DNA from 3 places in the Solibacillus sp. FSL W8-0474 genome. Region 1 is predicted to be linked to each of the others. Evidence: riboswitches for the same ligand, from Rfam matches in the RefSeq annotation. Region 1 holds a riboswitch; each other region holds the start of a gene.

What was found. A riboswitch is a leader RNA that binds a small molecule or an ion and turns the genes downstream of it on or off. The one in region 1 is predicted to bind cobalamin.
Region 2: it holds a riboswitch for cobalamin, as region 1 does, so the genes downstream of both, metE (5-methyltetrahydropteroyltriglutamate--homocysteine S-methyltransferase) here and NYE67_RS02840 (ABC transporter substrate-binding protein) in region 1, are expected to answer to the same signal.
Region 3: it holds a riboswitch for cobalamin, as region 1 does, so the genes downstream of both, NYE67_RS08175 (glutaredoxin family protein) here and NYE67_RS02840 (ABC transporter substrate-binding protein) in region 1, are expected to answer to the same signal.

What each region holds. Positions count from the first base shown of each region.
Region 1 covers NZ_JBBOQJ010000001.1:547,105-552,988, forward strand. Annotated here, with positions in the region: gene argS (arginine--tRNA ligase) at 1-837, shown strand, start outside; gene NYE67_RS02835 (acyl-CoA dehydrogenase family protein) at 1,157-2,326, shown strand; cobalamin riboswitch at 2,428-2,619, shown strand; gene NYE67_RS02840 (ABC transporter substrate-binding protein) at 2,760-3,716, shown strand; gene NYE67_RS02845 (FecCD family ABC transporter permease) at 3,700-4,707, shown strand; gene NYE67_RS02850 (adenosylcobinamide amidohydrolase) at 4,707-5,884, shown strand, end outside.
Region 2 covers NZ_JBBOQJ010000001.1:1,403,940-1,409,823, reverse strand. Annotated here, with positions in the region: gene NYE67_RS06900 (class I SAM-dependent methyltransferase) at 1-596, shown strand, start outside; gene NYE67_RS06895 (hypothetical protein) at 739-1,296, opposite strand; gene NYE67_RS06890 (hypothetical protein) at 1,289-1,420, opposite strand; gene NYE67_RS06885 (DUF6176 family protein) at 1,578-1,925, opposite strand; gene NYE67_RS06880 (DUF2087 domain-containing protein) at 1,939-2,232, opposite strand; gene NYE67_RS06875 (helix-turn-helix transcriptional regulator) at 2,184-2,666, opposite strand; cobalamin riboswitch at 2,903-3,083, shown strand; gene metE (5-methyltetrahydropteroyltriglutamate--homocysteine S-methyltransferase) at 3,241-5,529, shown strand.
Region 3 covers NZ_JBBOQJ010000001.1:1,664,542-1,670,425, reverse strand. Annotated here, with positions in the region: gene NYE67_RS08200 (alpha/beta hydrolase) at 1-328, opposite strand, end outside; gene NYE67_RS08195 (membrane lipoprotein lipid attachment site-containing protein) at 430-972, opposite strand; gene NYE67_RS08190 (hypothetical protein) at 1,005-1,238, opposite strand; gene NYE67_RS08185 (DUF2812 domain-containing protein) at 1,243-1,785, opposite strand; gene NYE67_RS08180 (PadR family transcriptional regulator) at 1,787-2,098, opposite strand; cobalamin riboswitch at 2,699-2,884, shown strand; gene NYE67_RS08175 (glutaredoxin family protein) at 3,030-3,254, shown strand; gene nrdI (class Ib ribonucleoside-diphosphate reductase assembly flavoprotein NrdI) at 3,251-3,613, shown strand; gene nrdE (class 1b ribonucleoside-diphosphate reductase subunit alpha) at 3,616-5,709, shown strand; gene nrdF (class 1b ribonucleoside-diphosphate reductase subunit beta) at 5,697-5,884, shown strand, end outside.

The DNA.
Region 1 (5,884 bases):
AAATTAAAATCAAATGGCCATGTATTTGATGAAGATGGAGCAACTTGGTTCCGTTCAACTACATTTGGCGATGACAAAGACCGCGTATTAATTAAAAACGACGGTTCATTCACATATTTAACACCAGATATTGCTTACCATGAAGATAAATTACGTCGCGGATTTGATAAATTAATCAATATTTGGGGTGCCGATCACCACGGTTATATCCCACGTATGAAAGCAGCGATTGAAGCACTAGGCTATGAGCGTGAAACATTGGAAGTCGAAGTAATTCAAATGGTTCAGCTATACAAGAACGGTGAGAAATTCAAAATGAGTAAGCGTACAGGTAATGCCGTTACAATGCGTGAGTTAGTGGAAGAAGTAGGTCTGGATGCAGTACGTTATTTCTTTGTAAAAACTGCAGGGGATTCACATATGGACTTCGATCTAGACTTAGCAGTATCACAATCAAATGAAAACCCAGTATATTATGCACAGTATGCGCATGCACGTATTTCATCAATTTTACGTGCAGCAAGCGAGCAAGGTTTTGAGGCATCATTGGAAAACCTGAACTTACTAGTAGCAGAAAAAGAAGAAGATGTTCTGAAAAAGGTTGGCGCATTCCCACAAATCGTGGCAGATGCAGCGAAACACCGCACACCGCACCGTATCGCAAACTATATCCAAGACTTAGCAGCAGCATTCCACAGCTTCTACAATGCAGAAAAAGTATTAAATCAAGACAATAAAGAGCTAACTCAAGCTCGTTTAGCGTTAATTACAGCAGTAAAAACAACATTGGCAAATGCGTTGAAATTAATCGGCGTAAGTGCACCTGAGAAAATGTAATCCAAAATTTCACGACACTCTATTTTCTATTAACGGAAAATAGGGTGTTTTTTTTCGAAATGCGATGTTTCTACTTTTTAACTGAGCCTTTCTACCTTTTGTTGTAAAGGTTCTCCTTTTGGATCGTAACGTTCTACATTAGCGTGAATATTTTCTCCCGCCACCGTTCCACTTTAAATTGGAAATTACCCCCTTATTTATTAAGTGAATGAATCCCTACAAAGAAACTAGGGATATCTATTGACTTGTAAATTTCTGAAACGTACTATTAATTTGAAGAAATAACTACGTAAGACAACAGACGAGGGTGGTGCTTTTCATGAGCAAGGAATTATTTATTGAAACGGACGAGCAGCGACAATGGTTGGAAAAGCTCGAAACAATTTCAGAGAGTATAAAACAATTGGCTCAACAAACAGATGAGCAAGCGACATTTCCATTTGAAAATTTCCAAAAGCTACGCAAAATTGGCTATACAAAAATAACGTTGCCAAAGGAATACGGAGGAGATGGCTTCACCGTATATGATGCGCTTTTACTACATGAAACATTGGCAAGCTATTGCGGAAGTACGGGGTTGGCAGTTTCGTGGACAATTCAAAATGTAGGCGAGATTTTTGAAAACCGTTACTGGAATCCTCAAAAGCTTGATTGGTTTGGTGGAGAAATTGCAAATGGTGCGACAGTAAATCGTGCAGTAAGTGAGTTTGCGATGGGAAGTCCAGTGCGTGGTGGGCGTCCGGCGACTTCCGCAAAACGTGATGGCGAACATTATATAATTAACGGGCGTAAAAACTATACGAGCGGTGCACCGGATCTCGATTATTTTTTAGTATCTGCATGGATTGAAGATGAGGATCAGTTAGGGTTTTTCCTTGTTCCGAAAACAGCTGAAGGAGTATCGGTCGAAAACACGTGGGATGTGGCATCAATGCGCGGTACGGGAAGCGATGATTTAGTGCTCGTCAATGTACGCATTGATCAGACGAACTTAGTGGAAATCCCAAACTATACAACAGGCTTTAAGTTGAACGGCTGGTTACTGCTTATCCCGGCGACTTATTTAGGGATTGCACAGGCAGCACGTGATTATGCGGTTGATTTTGCGAATAGCCATTCACCAAATAGTATTCAAGGGACCATTGCACAATTGCCGAATGTTCAAACGCTCATCGGAGAAATGGATTTAGCATTAACAAAAGCTCGTTTTACTATTTATGGAGTAGCAAGACTGTATAATGACCCGACGAAGAAGGCGACCTTAGTTAACGAAATCAATATTGCTAAACATGTTGTGACAAATACAGCGATTGAAGTCGTTGATAAAGCGATGCGTTTAGTTGGCGCAAAGAGCCTTCAACGTTCCAACCCACTTCAACGCTATTACCGTGATGTACGTGCAGGCTTACACAATCCACCAATGGATGACATTACAATTAAGCGTTTAGCAGAGACAGCAATTGAAAAGAATTTAAAAACAAAAGAATGAACTGTTATTTAATACGCAGAAACTGAATTATAAACAAATTATCTGAAACTTTGGTAATTTTGCATACAATTAATGAAATATCCGCTATAATAATATTATTAATTAAATATTACTATAAAGGTTCTTACTATATCTAATTAAAGTAAGAAGTAAAAGGGAAATCGGTTCAAATCCGATGCGGTCCCGCCACTGTAATTGCTAGTTTTGAGCTATATGCCACTGAAATTTTCGGGAAGGCAGCTCATAAACGTTAATGCATAAGCCAGGAGACCTGCCTTTATAATGCCCGATTAATGCCTACGCGGATAGGATGTGGTAAATGAATTTTTTATTTGAATTTATTTGCTTTCATAAAGCTTCCTAGTTTGTAGGAGGCTTTTTATTTTTGTTTAAAATTACAGGTTAGAACAATTTTAGGAGGAATTAATTACATATGAAAACTTGGCAACGACTTTCTTCAACAGGAATTATCTCCATTATGCTCCTTGCAGGGTGTGGGGTTGAAGAAACAGCAGTAGAAAAAGATACAGCTCAACAATCGATAGAAACTGTTGAGGAACAAGCACAGTTCCCTATAACGGTAACGGATGCTTTAAACAAAGAAGTGACAGTGGAAAAAGCTCCTGAACGCATTATTTCCCTTATTCCATCCAATACAGAAATATTATTTGGCTTAGGCTTAAATGAACAAATTATTGGGGTATCTGACAATGATAATTACCCGGAAGAAGTTCAGACAAAAGAAAAAGTTGGTGGGATGGAATTTAACTTGGAACAATTGATTGCATTGCAGCCAGATCTAGTAGTAGCCCATGAATCAGGTCTTTATAGCTTTAACGAAGAAGGGATTGCGCAACTTGAATCAGTTGGCATTCCTGTATTTGTAGTGAAAAATACTACAACATTTGAAGAAACATATACGACTATTGAACAAATTGGGCAATTAACAGGGAAAACCGCTGAGGCAACAGAGATGATTGCATCCATTCAAAAAGGAATTCAAGATATTGAAGTTAAAGTGGCTGATTTAGAAGAAAAATCTGTGTTTATCGTAGTGGGCACAGAGCCGGACTTATATGCAGCAGGACAAGAAACATTTATCAATGAAATGCTAGAAGTGTTAAATGTAGAAAATGCAGTACAAGAGCTTGGATGGCCGATGTATAGCTCTGAGCAATTTGTTGAAAGTAATCCGGACGAAGTTATTGTAACGTATGAAAACGACTATGATAGCATCGTAAATAACTCTGCCTATACCGAAATGGATGCAATTAAAAATGGCAATGTTCATGTCGTAGATGGGGATACGACGAGTCGCCAAGGTCCACGTATTGTAGAAGGTATTGAATCACTAGGTGAGGCAATTTATCCAGATGTATTTAAAGAATAGAAAATATATATATGCTTATGTTATTTCAATTGCATTGCTTCTTTGCAGCATGTGGATCGGAGTATCATTTGGAACGGTTAATATCCCCATTTCGACATTATGGGATAAAATGACAGATCCGATAGCGTACAGTATACTGTGGAAAATTCGGATGCCACGCGTAATTTTAGCCGCAATCGTTGGTGCATCACTGGCGATTGCAGGGGCGGCTTTCCAGGGGCTATTAAAAAACCCATTGGCCGATCCTTATACGCTAGGGATTTCATCAGGAGCATCAGTCGGAGCCGTTATGACAATTTTCTTAGGCATCTCGATTCCGTTTCTTGGTGCATTTACATTACCTGTATTCAGCATGGCAGGTGCCGCATGTACAATGGTCATTGTATTATCTTTTGCTCGACTTGTGGATCGTTCTATGAAAATGGAAACGTTAATCTTAACAGGAATTATATTCAGCTCGTTTTTAGGTTCATGTATCTCATTAATGGTTGCTTTAACGGGGGAAGAGCTTAGAGCGATTATTGGTTGGCTGCTTGGCAGTGTATCGATGCGCGGCTGGTCATATGTAAATATGATTTTGCCATTCATGATTATCGGTACGAGTATGATATGGTTCAATCGCCGTGAGCTGAATGCAATGATATACGGAGAGGAACGTGCTCAATACTTAGGGGTAAATGTGAAGCGCAGTAAATATATGATTTTAGCAGGTGGCTCAATCTTAACAGGGTCGGCTGTAGCTGCATCCGGTACGATTGGTTTTGTCGGATTAGTTGTCCCGCACATGATTCGTCTATTAGTTGGAGCCGATCATCGACATTTACTGACATTATCCTTTTTAAATGGTGCAAGTCTACTCGTCATTTGCGATTTAGTATCACGGACCATCATCTCACCTGTAGAACTCCCAATTGGCGTAATTACTTCGTTTATTGGTGCACCGGTATTTGCCTATATTTTCTTTAAGCAACGTAGAAAGGTTGTTGCCTAGTGTTAAAAGTGAACGAATTGTCAGGTGGTTATGACGGAAAACAGATTGTGAAAAATATGACGTTTCACGTGGAAAAAGGTAAAATCCTCGGGATTCTTGGTCCAAACGGTAGTGGAAAATCGACATTATTAAAAATGATCAGTGGCGTTTTAAAACCTACTCAGGGGGAAATCCTGATTGATGATCGCCCGATTAATAGCTACGATATTAAACAGTTGGCAAAAAAGATGGCTGTTCTTCCTCAATTAAACGCGAGTGTATTTACGAACAGTGTATATGACGCAGTTTCATTGGGCAGATATCCACATCAAAGTGGCTTTTTTTCCACATGGTCAAAGGAAGATGAAAACCTTGTAAACCGTGCAATGGAAAGCACCGGGGTTTCGCATTACAGAAATCGACATCTGGAGTTTCTTTCCGGCGGTGAGCAACAGCGTGTGTTTATTGCACAGGCACTAGCTCAGGATTCGGAGTTGCTTCTTTTGGATGAGCCGACAAATCATTTGGACATTGCCCACCAGAAGCAAATTTTAGATATGATTCGAATGCAAGTCGAACTTAATGGATTAACGGTTGTATCAATTTTTCATGATATTAATTTGGCGTCACTATATTGTGATGAACTGCTTTTAATTGAAAATGGGGAAATACGTGCTTTTGGGGAGCCACATGAAGTCATCATGCAAGATCAAATTGCTGATGTCTACCAGGCGCGTGTGGTAACTTATCCACATCCTGAACTGCCAAAGCCACAAATAACAATGATGCCAACGAATGAATTAGAACAAAAACAGTCGATTATAAATAAAAATAATTTCAAAATAACAGATGAATATGTTAAGTACATTTCTCCATCCCCATTAAAAGTTATTTCTTCGGCAGTACATAATGCGGGAATAGGCTGGTATGATACATTTTTAAACCGGGCGATTGCTCCGGAATATGATATATACAATGTAAAAGAAGAAACAGAGCAATTTTTACAACATAATCACTTTTCACCAACAAATACGGTCGTTATGTTAACAGCTGTGAAAACGAAGTGTGCTGCCATTCAGCATTTTTCAAAAGATGAAGTTGAAATTAGTGTTATGGTAACAGCAGGGGTAGGAAATGGTGTTGATGTCACAAAAGCTTATTTACGCGAGGACGAGCCACATATCGGGACTATTAATAC
Region 2 (5,884 bases), 860 kb from region 1:
TTAACAGTAGTTGGCACGTTTTAGATGCTGGTTGTGGTACTGGTCAAACAGCAGCTTACATTTCACAAACATTCCAGGCGAAAGTGACAGCGCTTGATTTTAATCCGACAATGGTTGCAAAGGCCAGACATAGAATGAAGATTAATAATTTGCCAGTAGAAATATTGGAAGGCTCTATTGAAGATATCCCTTTACCAAATGATCATTTTAATTTTATTATTTCTGAATCTGTCCTTTCATTTGTTAATAAACAAAAAGCAGTAAGTGAGATTTACCGCATATTGAAAAGTGGTGGACGGTTCATTGCTGTAGAACCAACGTTGAACGAACGACTTGACGATGCCCAAGAACAAGAAATCATGCAGTTTTATGGTCTTGATTCCCTACTTATGGAAACGGACTGGGCGGATTTATTAAAACAGACTGGCTTTGAAAATATTCAAATAAAGCATCATACTACAATTGAATCCGAACCCGATTTTCATTACTCCAATGAAATTGACCCCGCGCTTTACGACGTCATGAGAAAACATTTGGACATTATCACCAAATATCAGGAAACTTTTAGTTATCGAGTCTATACTTGTTCAAAATAAATATCCTGTTATAATCACGCTAATAAAAAAAAGACCGTACCATTTCATAAGAGGTACGGTCTTACTTATATTTATCTGGAAATTATAAAAGTGTTTCAGAGTGAATAATGTACTAAATGTTTCGAAACTATAGCCTCACGTTTTATTCGATATACTCTAAATAATCGCCTAAGTAAATCTTCTCTTCAACAACATCACCCGCTAAATTTTCATATATAACATATAAATAAGCTTCATCAAGCGCTGCTCTCAAATCGGCTTCACTTATGTTTTTTGCATTAAATATGACTCGGAATTCATCATGGATAAAATCTTCTAAATCATTATTTTGGGTAGAGCCACTTCCCGTTGCATAAACATTTTCCCCAAAATTCACATGGAAAAAATCTGCCCAATGCTGTGATAATTCGAAATGCACTTTTTCACCAGTCAACTTTTTTCCGTAATAAGTATATAACAAAACTTTATAATCCTTTTTAAATTCCTGTTCAGGTGTTATTCTTTCATTGTTCATTAATATATCGTTTTCTAATACTGGACTTACCTGTAGGATTAATTCATCATCTAGCACTGTTGTGGGAACTTTGTATTGAGAGCTTAGCGGTGTGACACTTTGTAAATTCGGTGCTAGTTGAGATAATAAAAATAACAGCATTGCCGAGACAACAATTACGGTAGGAATGAAGACAAATTTACGCATATTCTTTTTCTTTCGGTTTTGAATCTCCTGCGGATTGTGCATTTTTTGTGTAATAATACGCAATCCGTAATAATTTTTCGCTATAGTATTGCATCAAATGTTCCAACTGTAATTTACGCGACATGCTCATTCCTCCCTCAAACTGTTAACGAGGCTCGATTTAGAAAAGTTTTCACATTCCTGTTTATTTGGAAATAATACCATACAAAGCACAAAAAACAGCAGGACGGTTTCATCCTACTGCGATCACTATGGTTTTATACAATAAATGATTTCTTTCTTTAAAAATCCATACTAGCACGTACTTTTTCCGGAATCATCACAACTTTTGTATTTAAATCTACAGAACCAAAACTTTCATCAATGCATTCATCCCAATACTCAAGATGTCTTTTATCTATCCAGTGATCGGAATCATCCACATCCACACCACTTTCTCCACGAACCGAATACCAATATAAATATTCTTCGCCATTCAGTACTTCATGAAAAATAGTTTCCACATACATTTTTTCACCTTCCAGCGTTACAAGTACATCATCCATATGTTCATTCAAAAAGTTTAGCCATTCCTCCACATTAGAGGATTTACCGGGTCTTACCCGATAGCGAGTTAATTCCACATTCATGATTTAAAACCCCCTATTGTTTCAGCCAATATTCCGAACCGTCATTACTCCGTTCCATAAAACCATATTCGATTAAATGGCGACGAAGCGATACAAAATCTGCATTGACTGTTTTTAAGATTTCATTCACTTCCTTTTCATGATAATGCTTCCCCTCTTCAAAACGCTTTAAAATATGCTGTAATATGATAAGCTTTTTCTTTTTCTTACTTGGAATTGTTTCAATGCCACCGTCTAGTCCATTTTTGAAATATGTTGTTAGTACTTTCTCGCGTTCTTGTTCTTCAATACTATAGCGTTCGTCCACTTGTTTTGCCCCCTTATGAATTCATAGTGCTCCGGGTTTTTCATGAGCTGCATTAATGCAATAAAAATTTTCGCCTGCTTTTCCTTTTCACGTAATTTGAAACGATGCTGACGAACTGTTGATACACTTGTTAAACTGCTTTTTTCGACTATTTCCTGATCTGACTTGCCTTCAAAAAAGTACTGTAGCATTTCAATTTGTACATCCGATAAACCTGTTACCTTTTTATCAAGTGACAGCAATGCCTGAAACGACGATTTATGTATTTGTCTGATATGCAGCTTCATCATACCTTCTGCTGTAAAAAACCGTCCCTCATGTGGAAAGACTTCATGAAGCCCAAAGCTTGCCCCGCAAAATAAGCATTCGTAATGGTCTTCTTGAATTTCATAACCATTCACTAATGTATTTACCGAAATATTTTGAATTTCCAAAACAATCACCTCTATAAACATTTATAATATATGTCCGTTATTTTGTAAACAAATTTATTTTTCGTTTATCAGTAAAAATTCCTTCAATCTATATCCTATCCATCCTATATATAACTTTAAAAGTTGTTAAAAAGCTGTCTTACGTCTTTCTTTTTACCTTTTTTACTGAAAATTCTATATTTTTAGCGATCGAGGTATACAATTATGGTTCCTTTTATGCTATAGTTTGTACAATTACATAACGTGTAAGAAAAGGTACGCACATTGTTGTGCGTTTAAAAGGGAAGTTGGTGCAAATCCAACACTGTCCCGCAACTGTATTACGGAGCAACTCTTAAAAAGCCACTGTTATTTAACGGGAAGGTAAGAGGCGCGTTGATGTTAAGTCAGGAGACCTGCCTTTTTCTAGTACACACCCGATACCTACGTGGAAATAGGTGGTGTTCTGTGCGAATAAAGCGTCAATTATAGACGTTTATTTTACTATGCATAGATAAGTCCTAAGCTGTTTCCAAGTCACATTGGAAACAGCTTTTTTATTTGGGTTATGTAAATACATGAGGAGGCTTATCAAATGAATATTGTTAGTAATGTTATCGGTTACCCTTATATTGGAGCTACCCGAGAATGGAAACAAACTTTAGAGAAATTTTGGAAAAAAGAGCTTGATGAGGATGTATTTGAAGAACAGCTAAAAGCCATCCGCCTGAATCGCTTGAAACGCCAACAGGATTTAGGACTACAGTTAATTACTATCGGGGATTTCACAAAATACGATCGGGTACTGGATTTAGCAGTGATGTTTAACATCATTCCTAAACGCTATGATGTGCTACCAAATGCTTCTTCGTTAACTACATACTATGCAATGGCACGTGGTACTGACGAAGTAATAGCAAGTGAAATGACGAAATGGTTTAATACAAACTACCATTACATTGTTCCGGAATATGAAAATCAGGAATTATCCTTAACAAATAACTACATCTTACAACAGTTTGAAGAAGCTAAAAATGAGCTAGGCATTATAGGTAAGCCAACAATTATCGGTCCTTATACTTTCGTTGACTTAGCAAAAGGGTATGACGATAAAACACGTGCCGCCTTCTTTTTAAAGTTAATTCCGCTATATGCACAGGTAATCCAGCAGCTTGTAGATGCAGGTGCTGATTGGATTCAAATTGAAGAACCTTCTTTCACTAAAAACCTCGAGGAAGATGAGATTTTATTAATCGAAGAAGTTTATAAACAATTAACTGAAGACGTACCACACGCAAAAATACTAGTACAAACTTATTTTGAGGCACTAACTTCATTTGAGCGCTTAAGTAATCTACCTGTTGCAGGTATTGGCTTAGATTTCGTACATGGTAAAACAGAAAATATGAAATCGCTTCTGCAACATGGTTTTCCTAAAAATAAAACATTAAGCATCGGCATAATTAATGGTCGGGATATTTGGTCAGCTAATTTAGCTGAAGCTGTTTCTACAATAAGTACCGTCAAGCAATTAAGTGGTGTAGAAGATTTATGGGTTAGCTCTTCCTGCAGTCTACAGCATGTTCCTGTTACAAAAAACTCAGAACAAAATCTTCCGTCTGAATTATATGATGCCCTTGCTTTTGCTGACGAAAAAATCCGCGAAATTGCGCATTTAACAAATTATATTCAGCATGGAACGTGGGTTAAAGAAGGTATCGTCGCAAATAGTATTAAAGCGATTGAATCTTTAGCGACACATCCCATACGAAAAAATGAGCAAGTTAACAATTTAGTTAAAGGAATTAAGGATACAGATTTCACACGTACTGTTCCATTTAAAGAGCGCCAAGTACTGCAAAAGAAATCATTAAACTTACCTGACTACCCTACTACAACAATCGGCAGCTTTCCTCAGTCTCAGCTAGTAAAGAAAACACGGGCGGCATGGCGGAAGAAGGAAATAACTAACGCTCAATACGCAGCCTTTGTAAAGGAAGAAACTGCACGCTGGATTCAAATTCAAGAAGAAATCGGATTGGATGTACTAGTACATGGTGAATTTGAACGGACAGATATGGTGGAATACTTTGGAGAACATTTAACTGGATTTGCCTTCACGAAAAATGCTTGGGTTGTTTCATACGGTTCACGTTGTGTTAAACCACCAATCATATACGGCGATGTTGAATGGACACATCCAATGACTGTTAAAGAGGTCGTTGAGGCACAGAAGCTTACATCAAAATATGTAAAAGGCATGCTCACTGGACCTATAACTATTTTAAACTGGTCATTTGTTCGTGATGATATTCCAAGAAAAGAAGTCGCCTACCAGCTTGGTTTGGCAATTCAGCAGGAAGTTAAGGCACTAGAAGATGCAGGAATTAAAATTATCCAAATTGATGAACCGGCACTTCGGGAAGGACTACCTTTACGCAAGGAAAATTGGGATGAATATTTACAATGGGCGGTAGATTCGTTTAAGCTGGCAACATCAAAAGTGGCGGTAGATACACAGATTCATACCCATATGTGCTATTGCGAATTCAATGATTTTATAGCTCCTATCCGCGCTCTGGATGCAGATGTTATTTCATTGGAAACTTCCAGAAGCCATGGAGAGCTAATTGATTCTTTAAAAGTACATCCATATGAACTTGGCATCGGTTTAGGCGTTTATGATATTCATAGTCCCCGTGTTCCAAGCATCTCAGAGATTAGTTCTATATTAGAAGAAAGTCTCGCTGTTATCCCAAAAGATCAATTTTGGATTAACCCTGACTGTGGCTTAAAAACACGCCATGAGTCCGAGACGATTGCTTCATTAATAAATATGGTAGAAGCCGCTAAGCTACTACGCACTCAAGTATTATCTGTCTGATTTCACAAAAATACAGTAAATCACTAAACGCTTAAGTATTAGTGGTTTACTGTTGTTAAAAGTAGGTCAGACGATAAGCTATGGGATCAATAAACGGAGAAATTCCGCTTATTTGGAAATTAATCTAAAAATCAGCCAAAATAAGAGGCGGAATTCCGCTTATTGCATTTCACAACAGGAAAACAAGTGGCTTTTTTTATATATAACCGGAAAACCTCCCTTTATTTACATCTAAAACTGAGGTCTTTCAAAATATAAGCGGAAAACTTCCTCTTATTTTCACTAACTTAAATTCAGGTAAATGAAAAATTTATATTTAGTCATTGTAGGATAGCTATTTGTATTACTCTCCCCT
Region 3 (5,884 bases), 1.1 Mb from region 1:
GTACGACAATTGTAAAATTCGTTGCTTCAGCAATCTTAACTAAATAGCGCCAATGGAAAATGAGCGGGTCATTAATATAAGCTCCCCCGTGGAAATAATAAATTACTTTTTTCGGAGAAGGCTGGTCATTAATCGTGTAATACAGCATCCCGGCTATCTCATTTTTTCTGATCGAGTGCTTTTGCTGAAATTTCTCATCTAATACATAGGGCCGTTCATTGTATTTGCTTGCTATAAAACTTTCCATTAGCCGTGCATCCAAAAATTTCTTTTTCGTTCCCCTAATCAATAAAAACCTTTCAAACAACACACTTTGCCAACTTCGCATCCACAGACCTCCATTTACTCAGTAAATTGTGCCATATAGCGTATGTAAAGAATTTGTAGATTATAATCGCAACTTACCATCAATCAACGCTCCAGCTTACTTTAATAATTCCGCTCCTGTCTTTCGGAACTATGAAATAGCTCGACCAACTTTTCAAATACTTCATCCTCCTGATTGACCACTTTATAAGCGTTTGGCATAAGACCCTCCCCACTTACACTTAATATTTTATGATCCAAACCTACTGCGACTGCAGGACCGTCTAAATAAAAATATTGGGGACGAATAATCCAAAAATCATAATCTTCATCTTTTTGATAAAAATCTTCTTTATAAAGCTTCACTTCAATCGATTTTATATAATTCAACAACTCTTCTTGTTTTTCCTCTGATAATGTATAATCCGTTTGTGGATAAACATCCTCTTCTAAATTCTCATAATATGTAGCAAAAGCGATTTCACGATCATCAAACTGACCTTGGAAAATATTTTCAAGCTTGTTTGTGTTCTTTTTCATTTCCGCCTCCACTCGTTCAACTAGTGGTGCTTCTGTATCGATGACTCCTTGGCCCTCCATTTCATTTTGCTCACTACACCCAGTTAAGACGAACATGGTGAATAGGAATGGTAGTATCTTTTTCATAACAAGCTCCTTTCTATCTATGCTTACTATATTTACTCATTCGTAGATTCTGGTACACCTTTTCTCATGAGTTGCTCATATTTTTTTGTTTTGTACTTTTTTAAAATAAAGGAACCAATTACTCCGATATATAACGAGAATAAAAACACAATTTTATAATCTTGAACTTGCTGGCGATAAATATCAAATGCAGCTAAAATTAATGGGATAATTCCAAATAGTGACATGACAAAGAATATATTATCGAGTGTTTTCAAATGTTTCATCTCATTACCTCCCATGTTGTAATTGACGTACTTTTTTATGAAATTTGTATAAACCATAGCTATACCATATAACTACTGGTATCCCCATAATAATAAGAGCATTTAACCAATCGTAATCAAAATAAAATGTTGCAATATATGCGCCAATTACTGCAGCAGTAAATCCAATTACATAAAAAGACATTATATTACGACGTCTTCGTTCACGGTCAATGAGTGATAATTGATCTGAATAAATATCCTTTCCCTCATTTGAGATGAAAATATGTTTCATATAATAATGATTTTTTGCAATTAGCTCCCAGCCAGCTTCATGGAAAAGCTCCTTATAATCATCAAACTCTTCTTTATCTTTTAAACTTCTGAAATCAATTTTGTATCGCATTTTTACAGCATCTAAATCAACTTGAAATACATAATAGTTTTCACCGATTTCTTTTTTATCGTAATCTACAAGGCGCCAACCGCTTTGGGCGAGCTCGTTTAACCATTGTTCTTCAGCTTCAAATGAATTAAATCTTTTATTCAATGTTCGTGTAATTGCCATCTTATCCCTCACCACTTAATTTGTATGTAAATGATAATAGCTTTTCATAACGTCGTTGTTCATCGCTTAGCGCTTCTTTTCCTGCATCTGTAATGGCATAAATCTTTTTCTTTCGGTTGTCTAAATCCACACCAACGACTTCAATTAACTTTTGTTTTTCAATATTTTTTAACACACCATAAAGCGTTCCAGGTGCAATTTCATACTGCCCTTCGCTTACCTCTGAAATTGTTTTAATAATGCCATAGCCGTGCGTCGGTTCTTTTATTAATGCTAATAAAATTAAATACGTTGGTTCTGATAAAGGAATCATAGGCCCTCCATATATTGACTGTCGATATATCGATACACAAATTTTAAAATGTATATATATCGAGTGTCAAGATACAAAGTAGTATTTACTGGGAATTTTACTAATAATAGGGTTATTGCTATGAGTTAGATGTGGGGAGAGAGATGCGGAATGAGATAAATAGCGGAATGAATTTCCGTTATTTATAAAATTATATAAAAACTAGTCAAAATAAGGGAAGGAAGTTCCGATATTGACCTAAAAAACATAAAATTTCAGGGTTTTATTTGAAATAACGGTAAAACATTCCTTTATTTCAACCTAAAATGAGCTACATCCTTTGAATAACGGTAAAATCTTCCGTTATTTTAGGGTCCAAAAGTGATAAAAAATGTAGTACGTCAATTTAGCGCTGTCTTGCCGTAGCTCACCAATCATTAAAGTGAAATTTCACTAGAAAATCTCCCCCATATTATGATGATTCACTTCACGATCACCTTTTTACTTGGATTAGATGTTATTTGCTATCTTTCTCTCTAAAAAGTGCCATTAGCTGTTAAACGTTTATTTCTTTCCTTTACTTTTACTTTGGAACGGCTTATACTCAATTCACAACCATATATTGTGTTTTTTTATCACGGTACTACTAAATGTAGTTTAAAAGGGAAGTTTGGTGCAAATCCAACGCTGTCCCCGCAACTGTAAATGCTGACTGAAGACTAAAATTGCCACTGTGCCACGTGCATGGGAAGGTACGTCTGATGGATGACGCAAAGCCAGGAGACCTGCCGTGTTAAAACTACGTACATTTCTTCGGGGAATAGAAATGGAGGCGCAATTTTTCCATTTACGTTTCCATTTCAGGCTATCCTTTTTTCCCGGGATAGCCTTTTTTATATTTTCTTTAAAATGTACAGCACAATAAATATCAATATAGCGAGGGATTCTATTAATGAAACTTTATACGAAAACAATCTGTCCAAAATGCCTATGGGTAAAATCCGAACTTGATGCTGCGAACTTACAAGTCGAGGTTATTAATATTGACCAGGACGCAACGGCAAAGCAAAAAGTACTCGATGCAGGCTTTCTATCTGTCCCTTTATTCGAAATCAACGGAGAATTTATTGCAGAGCCAACTTCCATTATTAACCGAATTTCTGAAATAACTGCATGATCATTTATGCTTCACGAACTGGCAATGTACGATACATCGTGAAAAAACTCGACTTACCTGCGAAGGATATAGCCGATGTGGATAAAATCGATGCGCCGTATCTGCTATTTACATATACGGATGGATTAGGCTCTGTCCCCCCTATCGTCGATCAGTTCATGACTGCGAACTACAATCAATGCAAAGGAATTATCGTAAGCGGGAACCGTAATTTCGGTCATGCTTTTTTCGGCCGGGCAGGTGATTCATTAGCTGCAAGGTACGGCATTCCGTTAATCGAAAAACTAGAATTACGTGGGACCACATCCAATTACGAAACCATTAAAAATTACTATTATTCCATTTGGAAAGAGGTTTAATGATGAAACAATATTTAAAATTAAACAATGACATATTAAATCGTTACCGCGCTACCGGTGAACTGGATTTAGCAAAAGATAAAGAAGCAACACGCCGCTATTTCCTTGAAGACGTGAATGTCCGCTTACGCTACTTTATCGATATTGAGGAAAAAGTACGCTACTTAGTTGATGAAGGCTATTATGAAAAGGAATTTCTTGAAATGTACTCAATGGATTTTATTAAACGGATGTACAAAAAAGCATATTCGTACAAATTCCGCTTCCCCTCATTTATGAGTGCTTCGAAGTTTTACGATAGCTATGCGATGAAAAGCCGAGACGGGAAAGAAATTCTTGAAAAATATGAAGACCGAATCGTTATTATTGCGCTTTATTTAGCACAGGGTGATGAAGCATTGGCGGAAAAGGCCATTGAAGCAGTCATGACTGCCTATCAGCCGGCAACACCAACTGCTCTTAACAGCGGGAAAAAGGCGCGTGGTGAGCTTGTCTCATGCTTTAAGCTGACGATGGACGACACGATGAATTCGATTGCGGAGAACATCGGTTATTGCCTGGAGCTTTCCCGCTTGGGTGGTGGTGTCGGGGTAAACTTGACTGATCTGCGTCCGTTAGGTGATCCAATTAAAGGGATATTAAACCGTGCGAGCGGGGTTATGCCTGTTGCGAAATTGCTGGAAAACTCGTTTAGTTATTCAAATCAACTTGGACAACGAAATGGTTCCGGAGTCGTCTACTTAAATGTTTTCCACGGAGATATTGAGGCGTTCATCTCTTCAAAAAAACCAAATGCAGACGACAAAATCCGTCTTGCCACACTTTCAACAGGGATTATTCTCCCGGATATTTTCTTTGAACTGATGCGTCGGGATAAAGATATCGTCTTGTTCAGTTCTTATGACATTTATAAAGAATACGGAAAACGCATGTCGGAAATTTCGATTACGGAAATGTACTACGAGCTATTAGATAATCCGAACATCCGTAAACTGAAACGATTAAATGCACGTAAATTATATACGGAAATCAAAAAAGCGCAATTTGAATCGGGTTATCCGTTCGAGATATTTGATGATAATGTTAATAACGCTCATCCGTTAAAGGAAATCGGGCGGGTGAAGATGTCTAATCTTTGTACCGAAATTCTTCAGTACCAGCAAACAAGTGTCATTACTGACCAAAACCAGGTGAATGAATATGGCCTCGATGTCTCTTGTAACTTAGGCTCGATCGACATTCACGAAGCAACGAAAGTTCAGGACTTCGGACAGCTTGTCGATACAGCAATGCGTCTTTTGACGAATGTTTCAACTATGACGGATATCATCAACGTTCCTTCTGTATCTAAAGCGAACAAAGTAATGCACTCTGTCGGATTAGGTGTTATGAACTTGCATGGACACCTCGTACAAAGCGGAATCCGTTATGGTTCCAAAGAGTCCATCGAATTTATCGATGCGTTTATGGAAGCATTGAACTATTATTCGTTAAAAGCATCGATGGAAATTGCCAAGGAAAAGAACGAAACATTTTACCGATTTGAAGAAAGTGATTATGCGAGCGGTGTTTACTTTGAAAGCTATCTAAACAAAGAAGAAAAAGAACTTACACCTGAAGTGATTAAAGCACTTGGGGCTACACCGATTATTACTCAAAATATGTGGCAGCAGTTAAAGTCTGACGTATTGGAGCATGGTTTATTCCACTCATACAGATTGGCGATCGCTCCGACAGGCAGTATCTCCTACATTCGCAGCTGTACGGCTTCCATCTCCCCTGTTACGGAACGTGTGGAAGTACGTGACTATGCAGACAGCCGTACAATTTATCCGATGCCATTTTTAACAAATGACAATGAGGAACTTTATACCGAAGCCTATGATGTAAATCCGTATGAACTGATCGACCTTTACGCAGCCGCGCAAAAGCATGTTGATCAAGGAATTTCCATGACGCTTTACGTAACGGATCAGTGGAACACAGAACAATTAGCAAAAGCCTACATTTATGCGTGGACGCGTGGCATTAAAACCGTTTATTACGTACGCCAACGTTTACTTACAATTGAGGAGTGTGTCGCATGTCAAATTTAACGTATAAAGCGGTCAACTGGAATACCCCAACGAGTGAACTCGCTCGTATTTTCTGGGATCAGCAATGGAAGCAAATCTGGTTTCCGGAGGAGATCGCGGTCAGTAAAGACGTGAAACAATGGAAGGAATTCGAGCACCAGGATACGTACAAAAAAGTGTTCGGCGGACTGACATT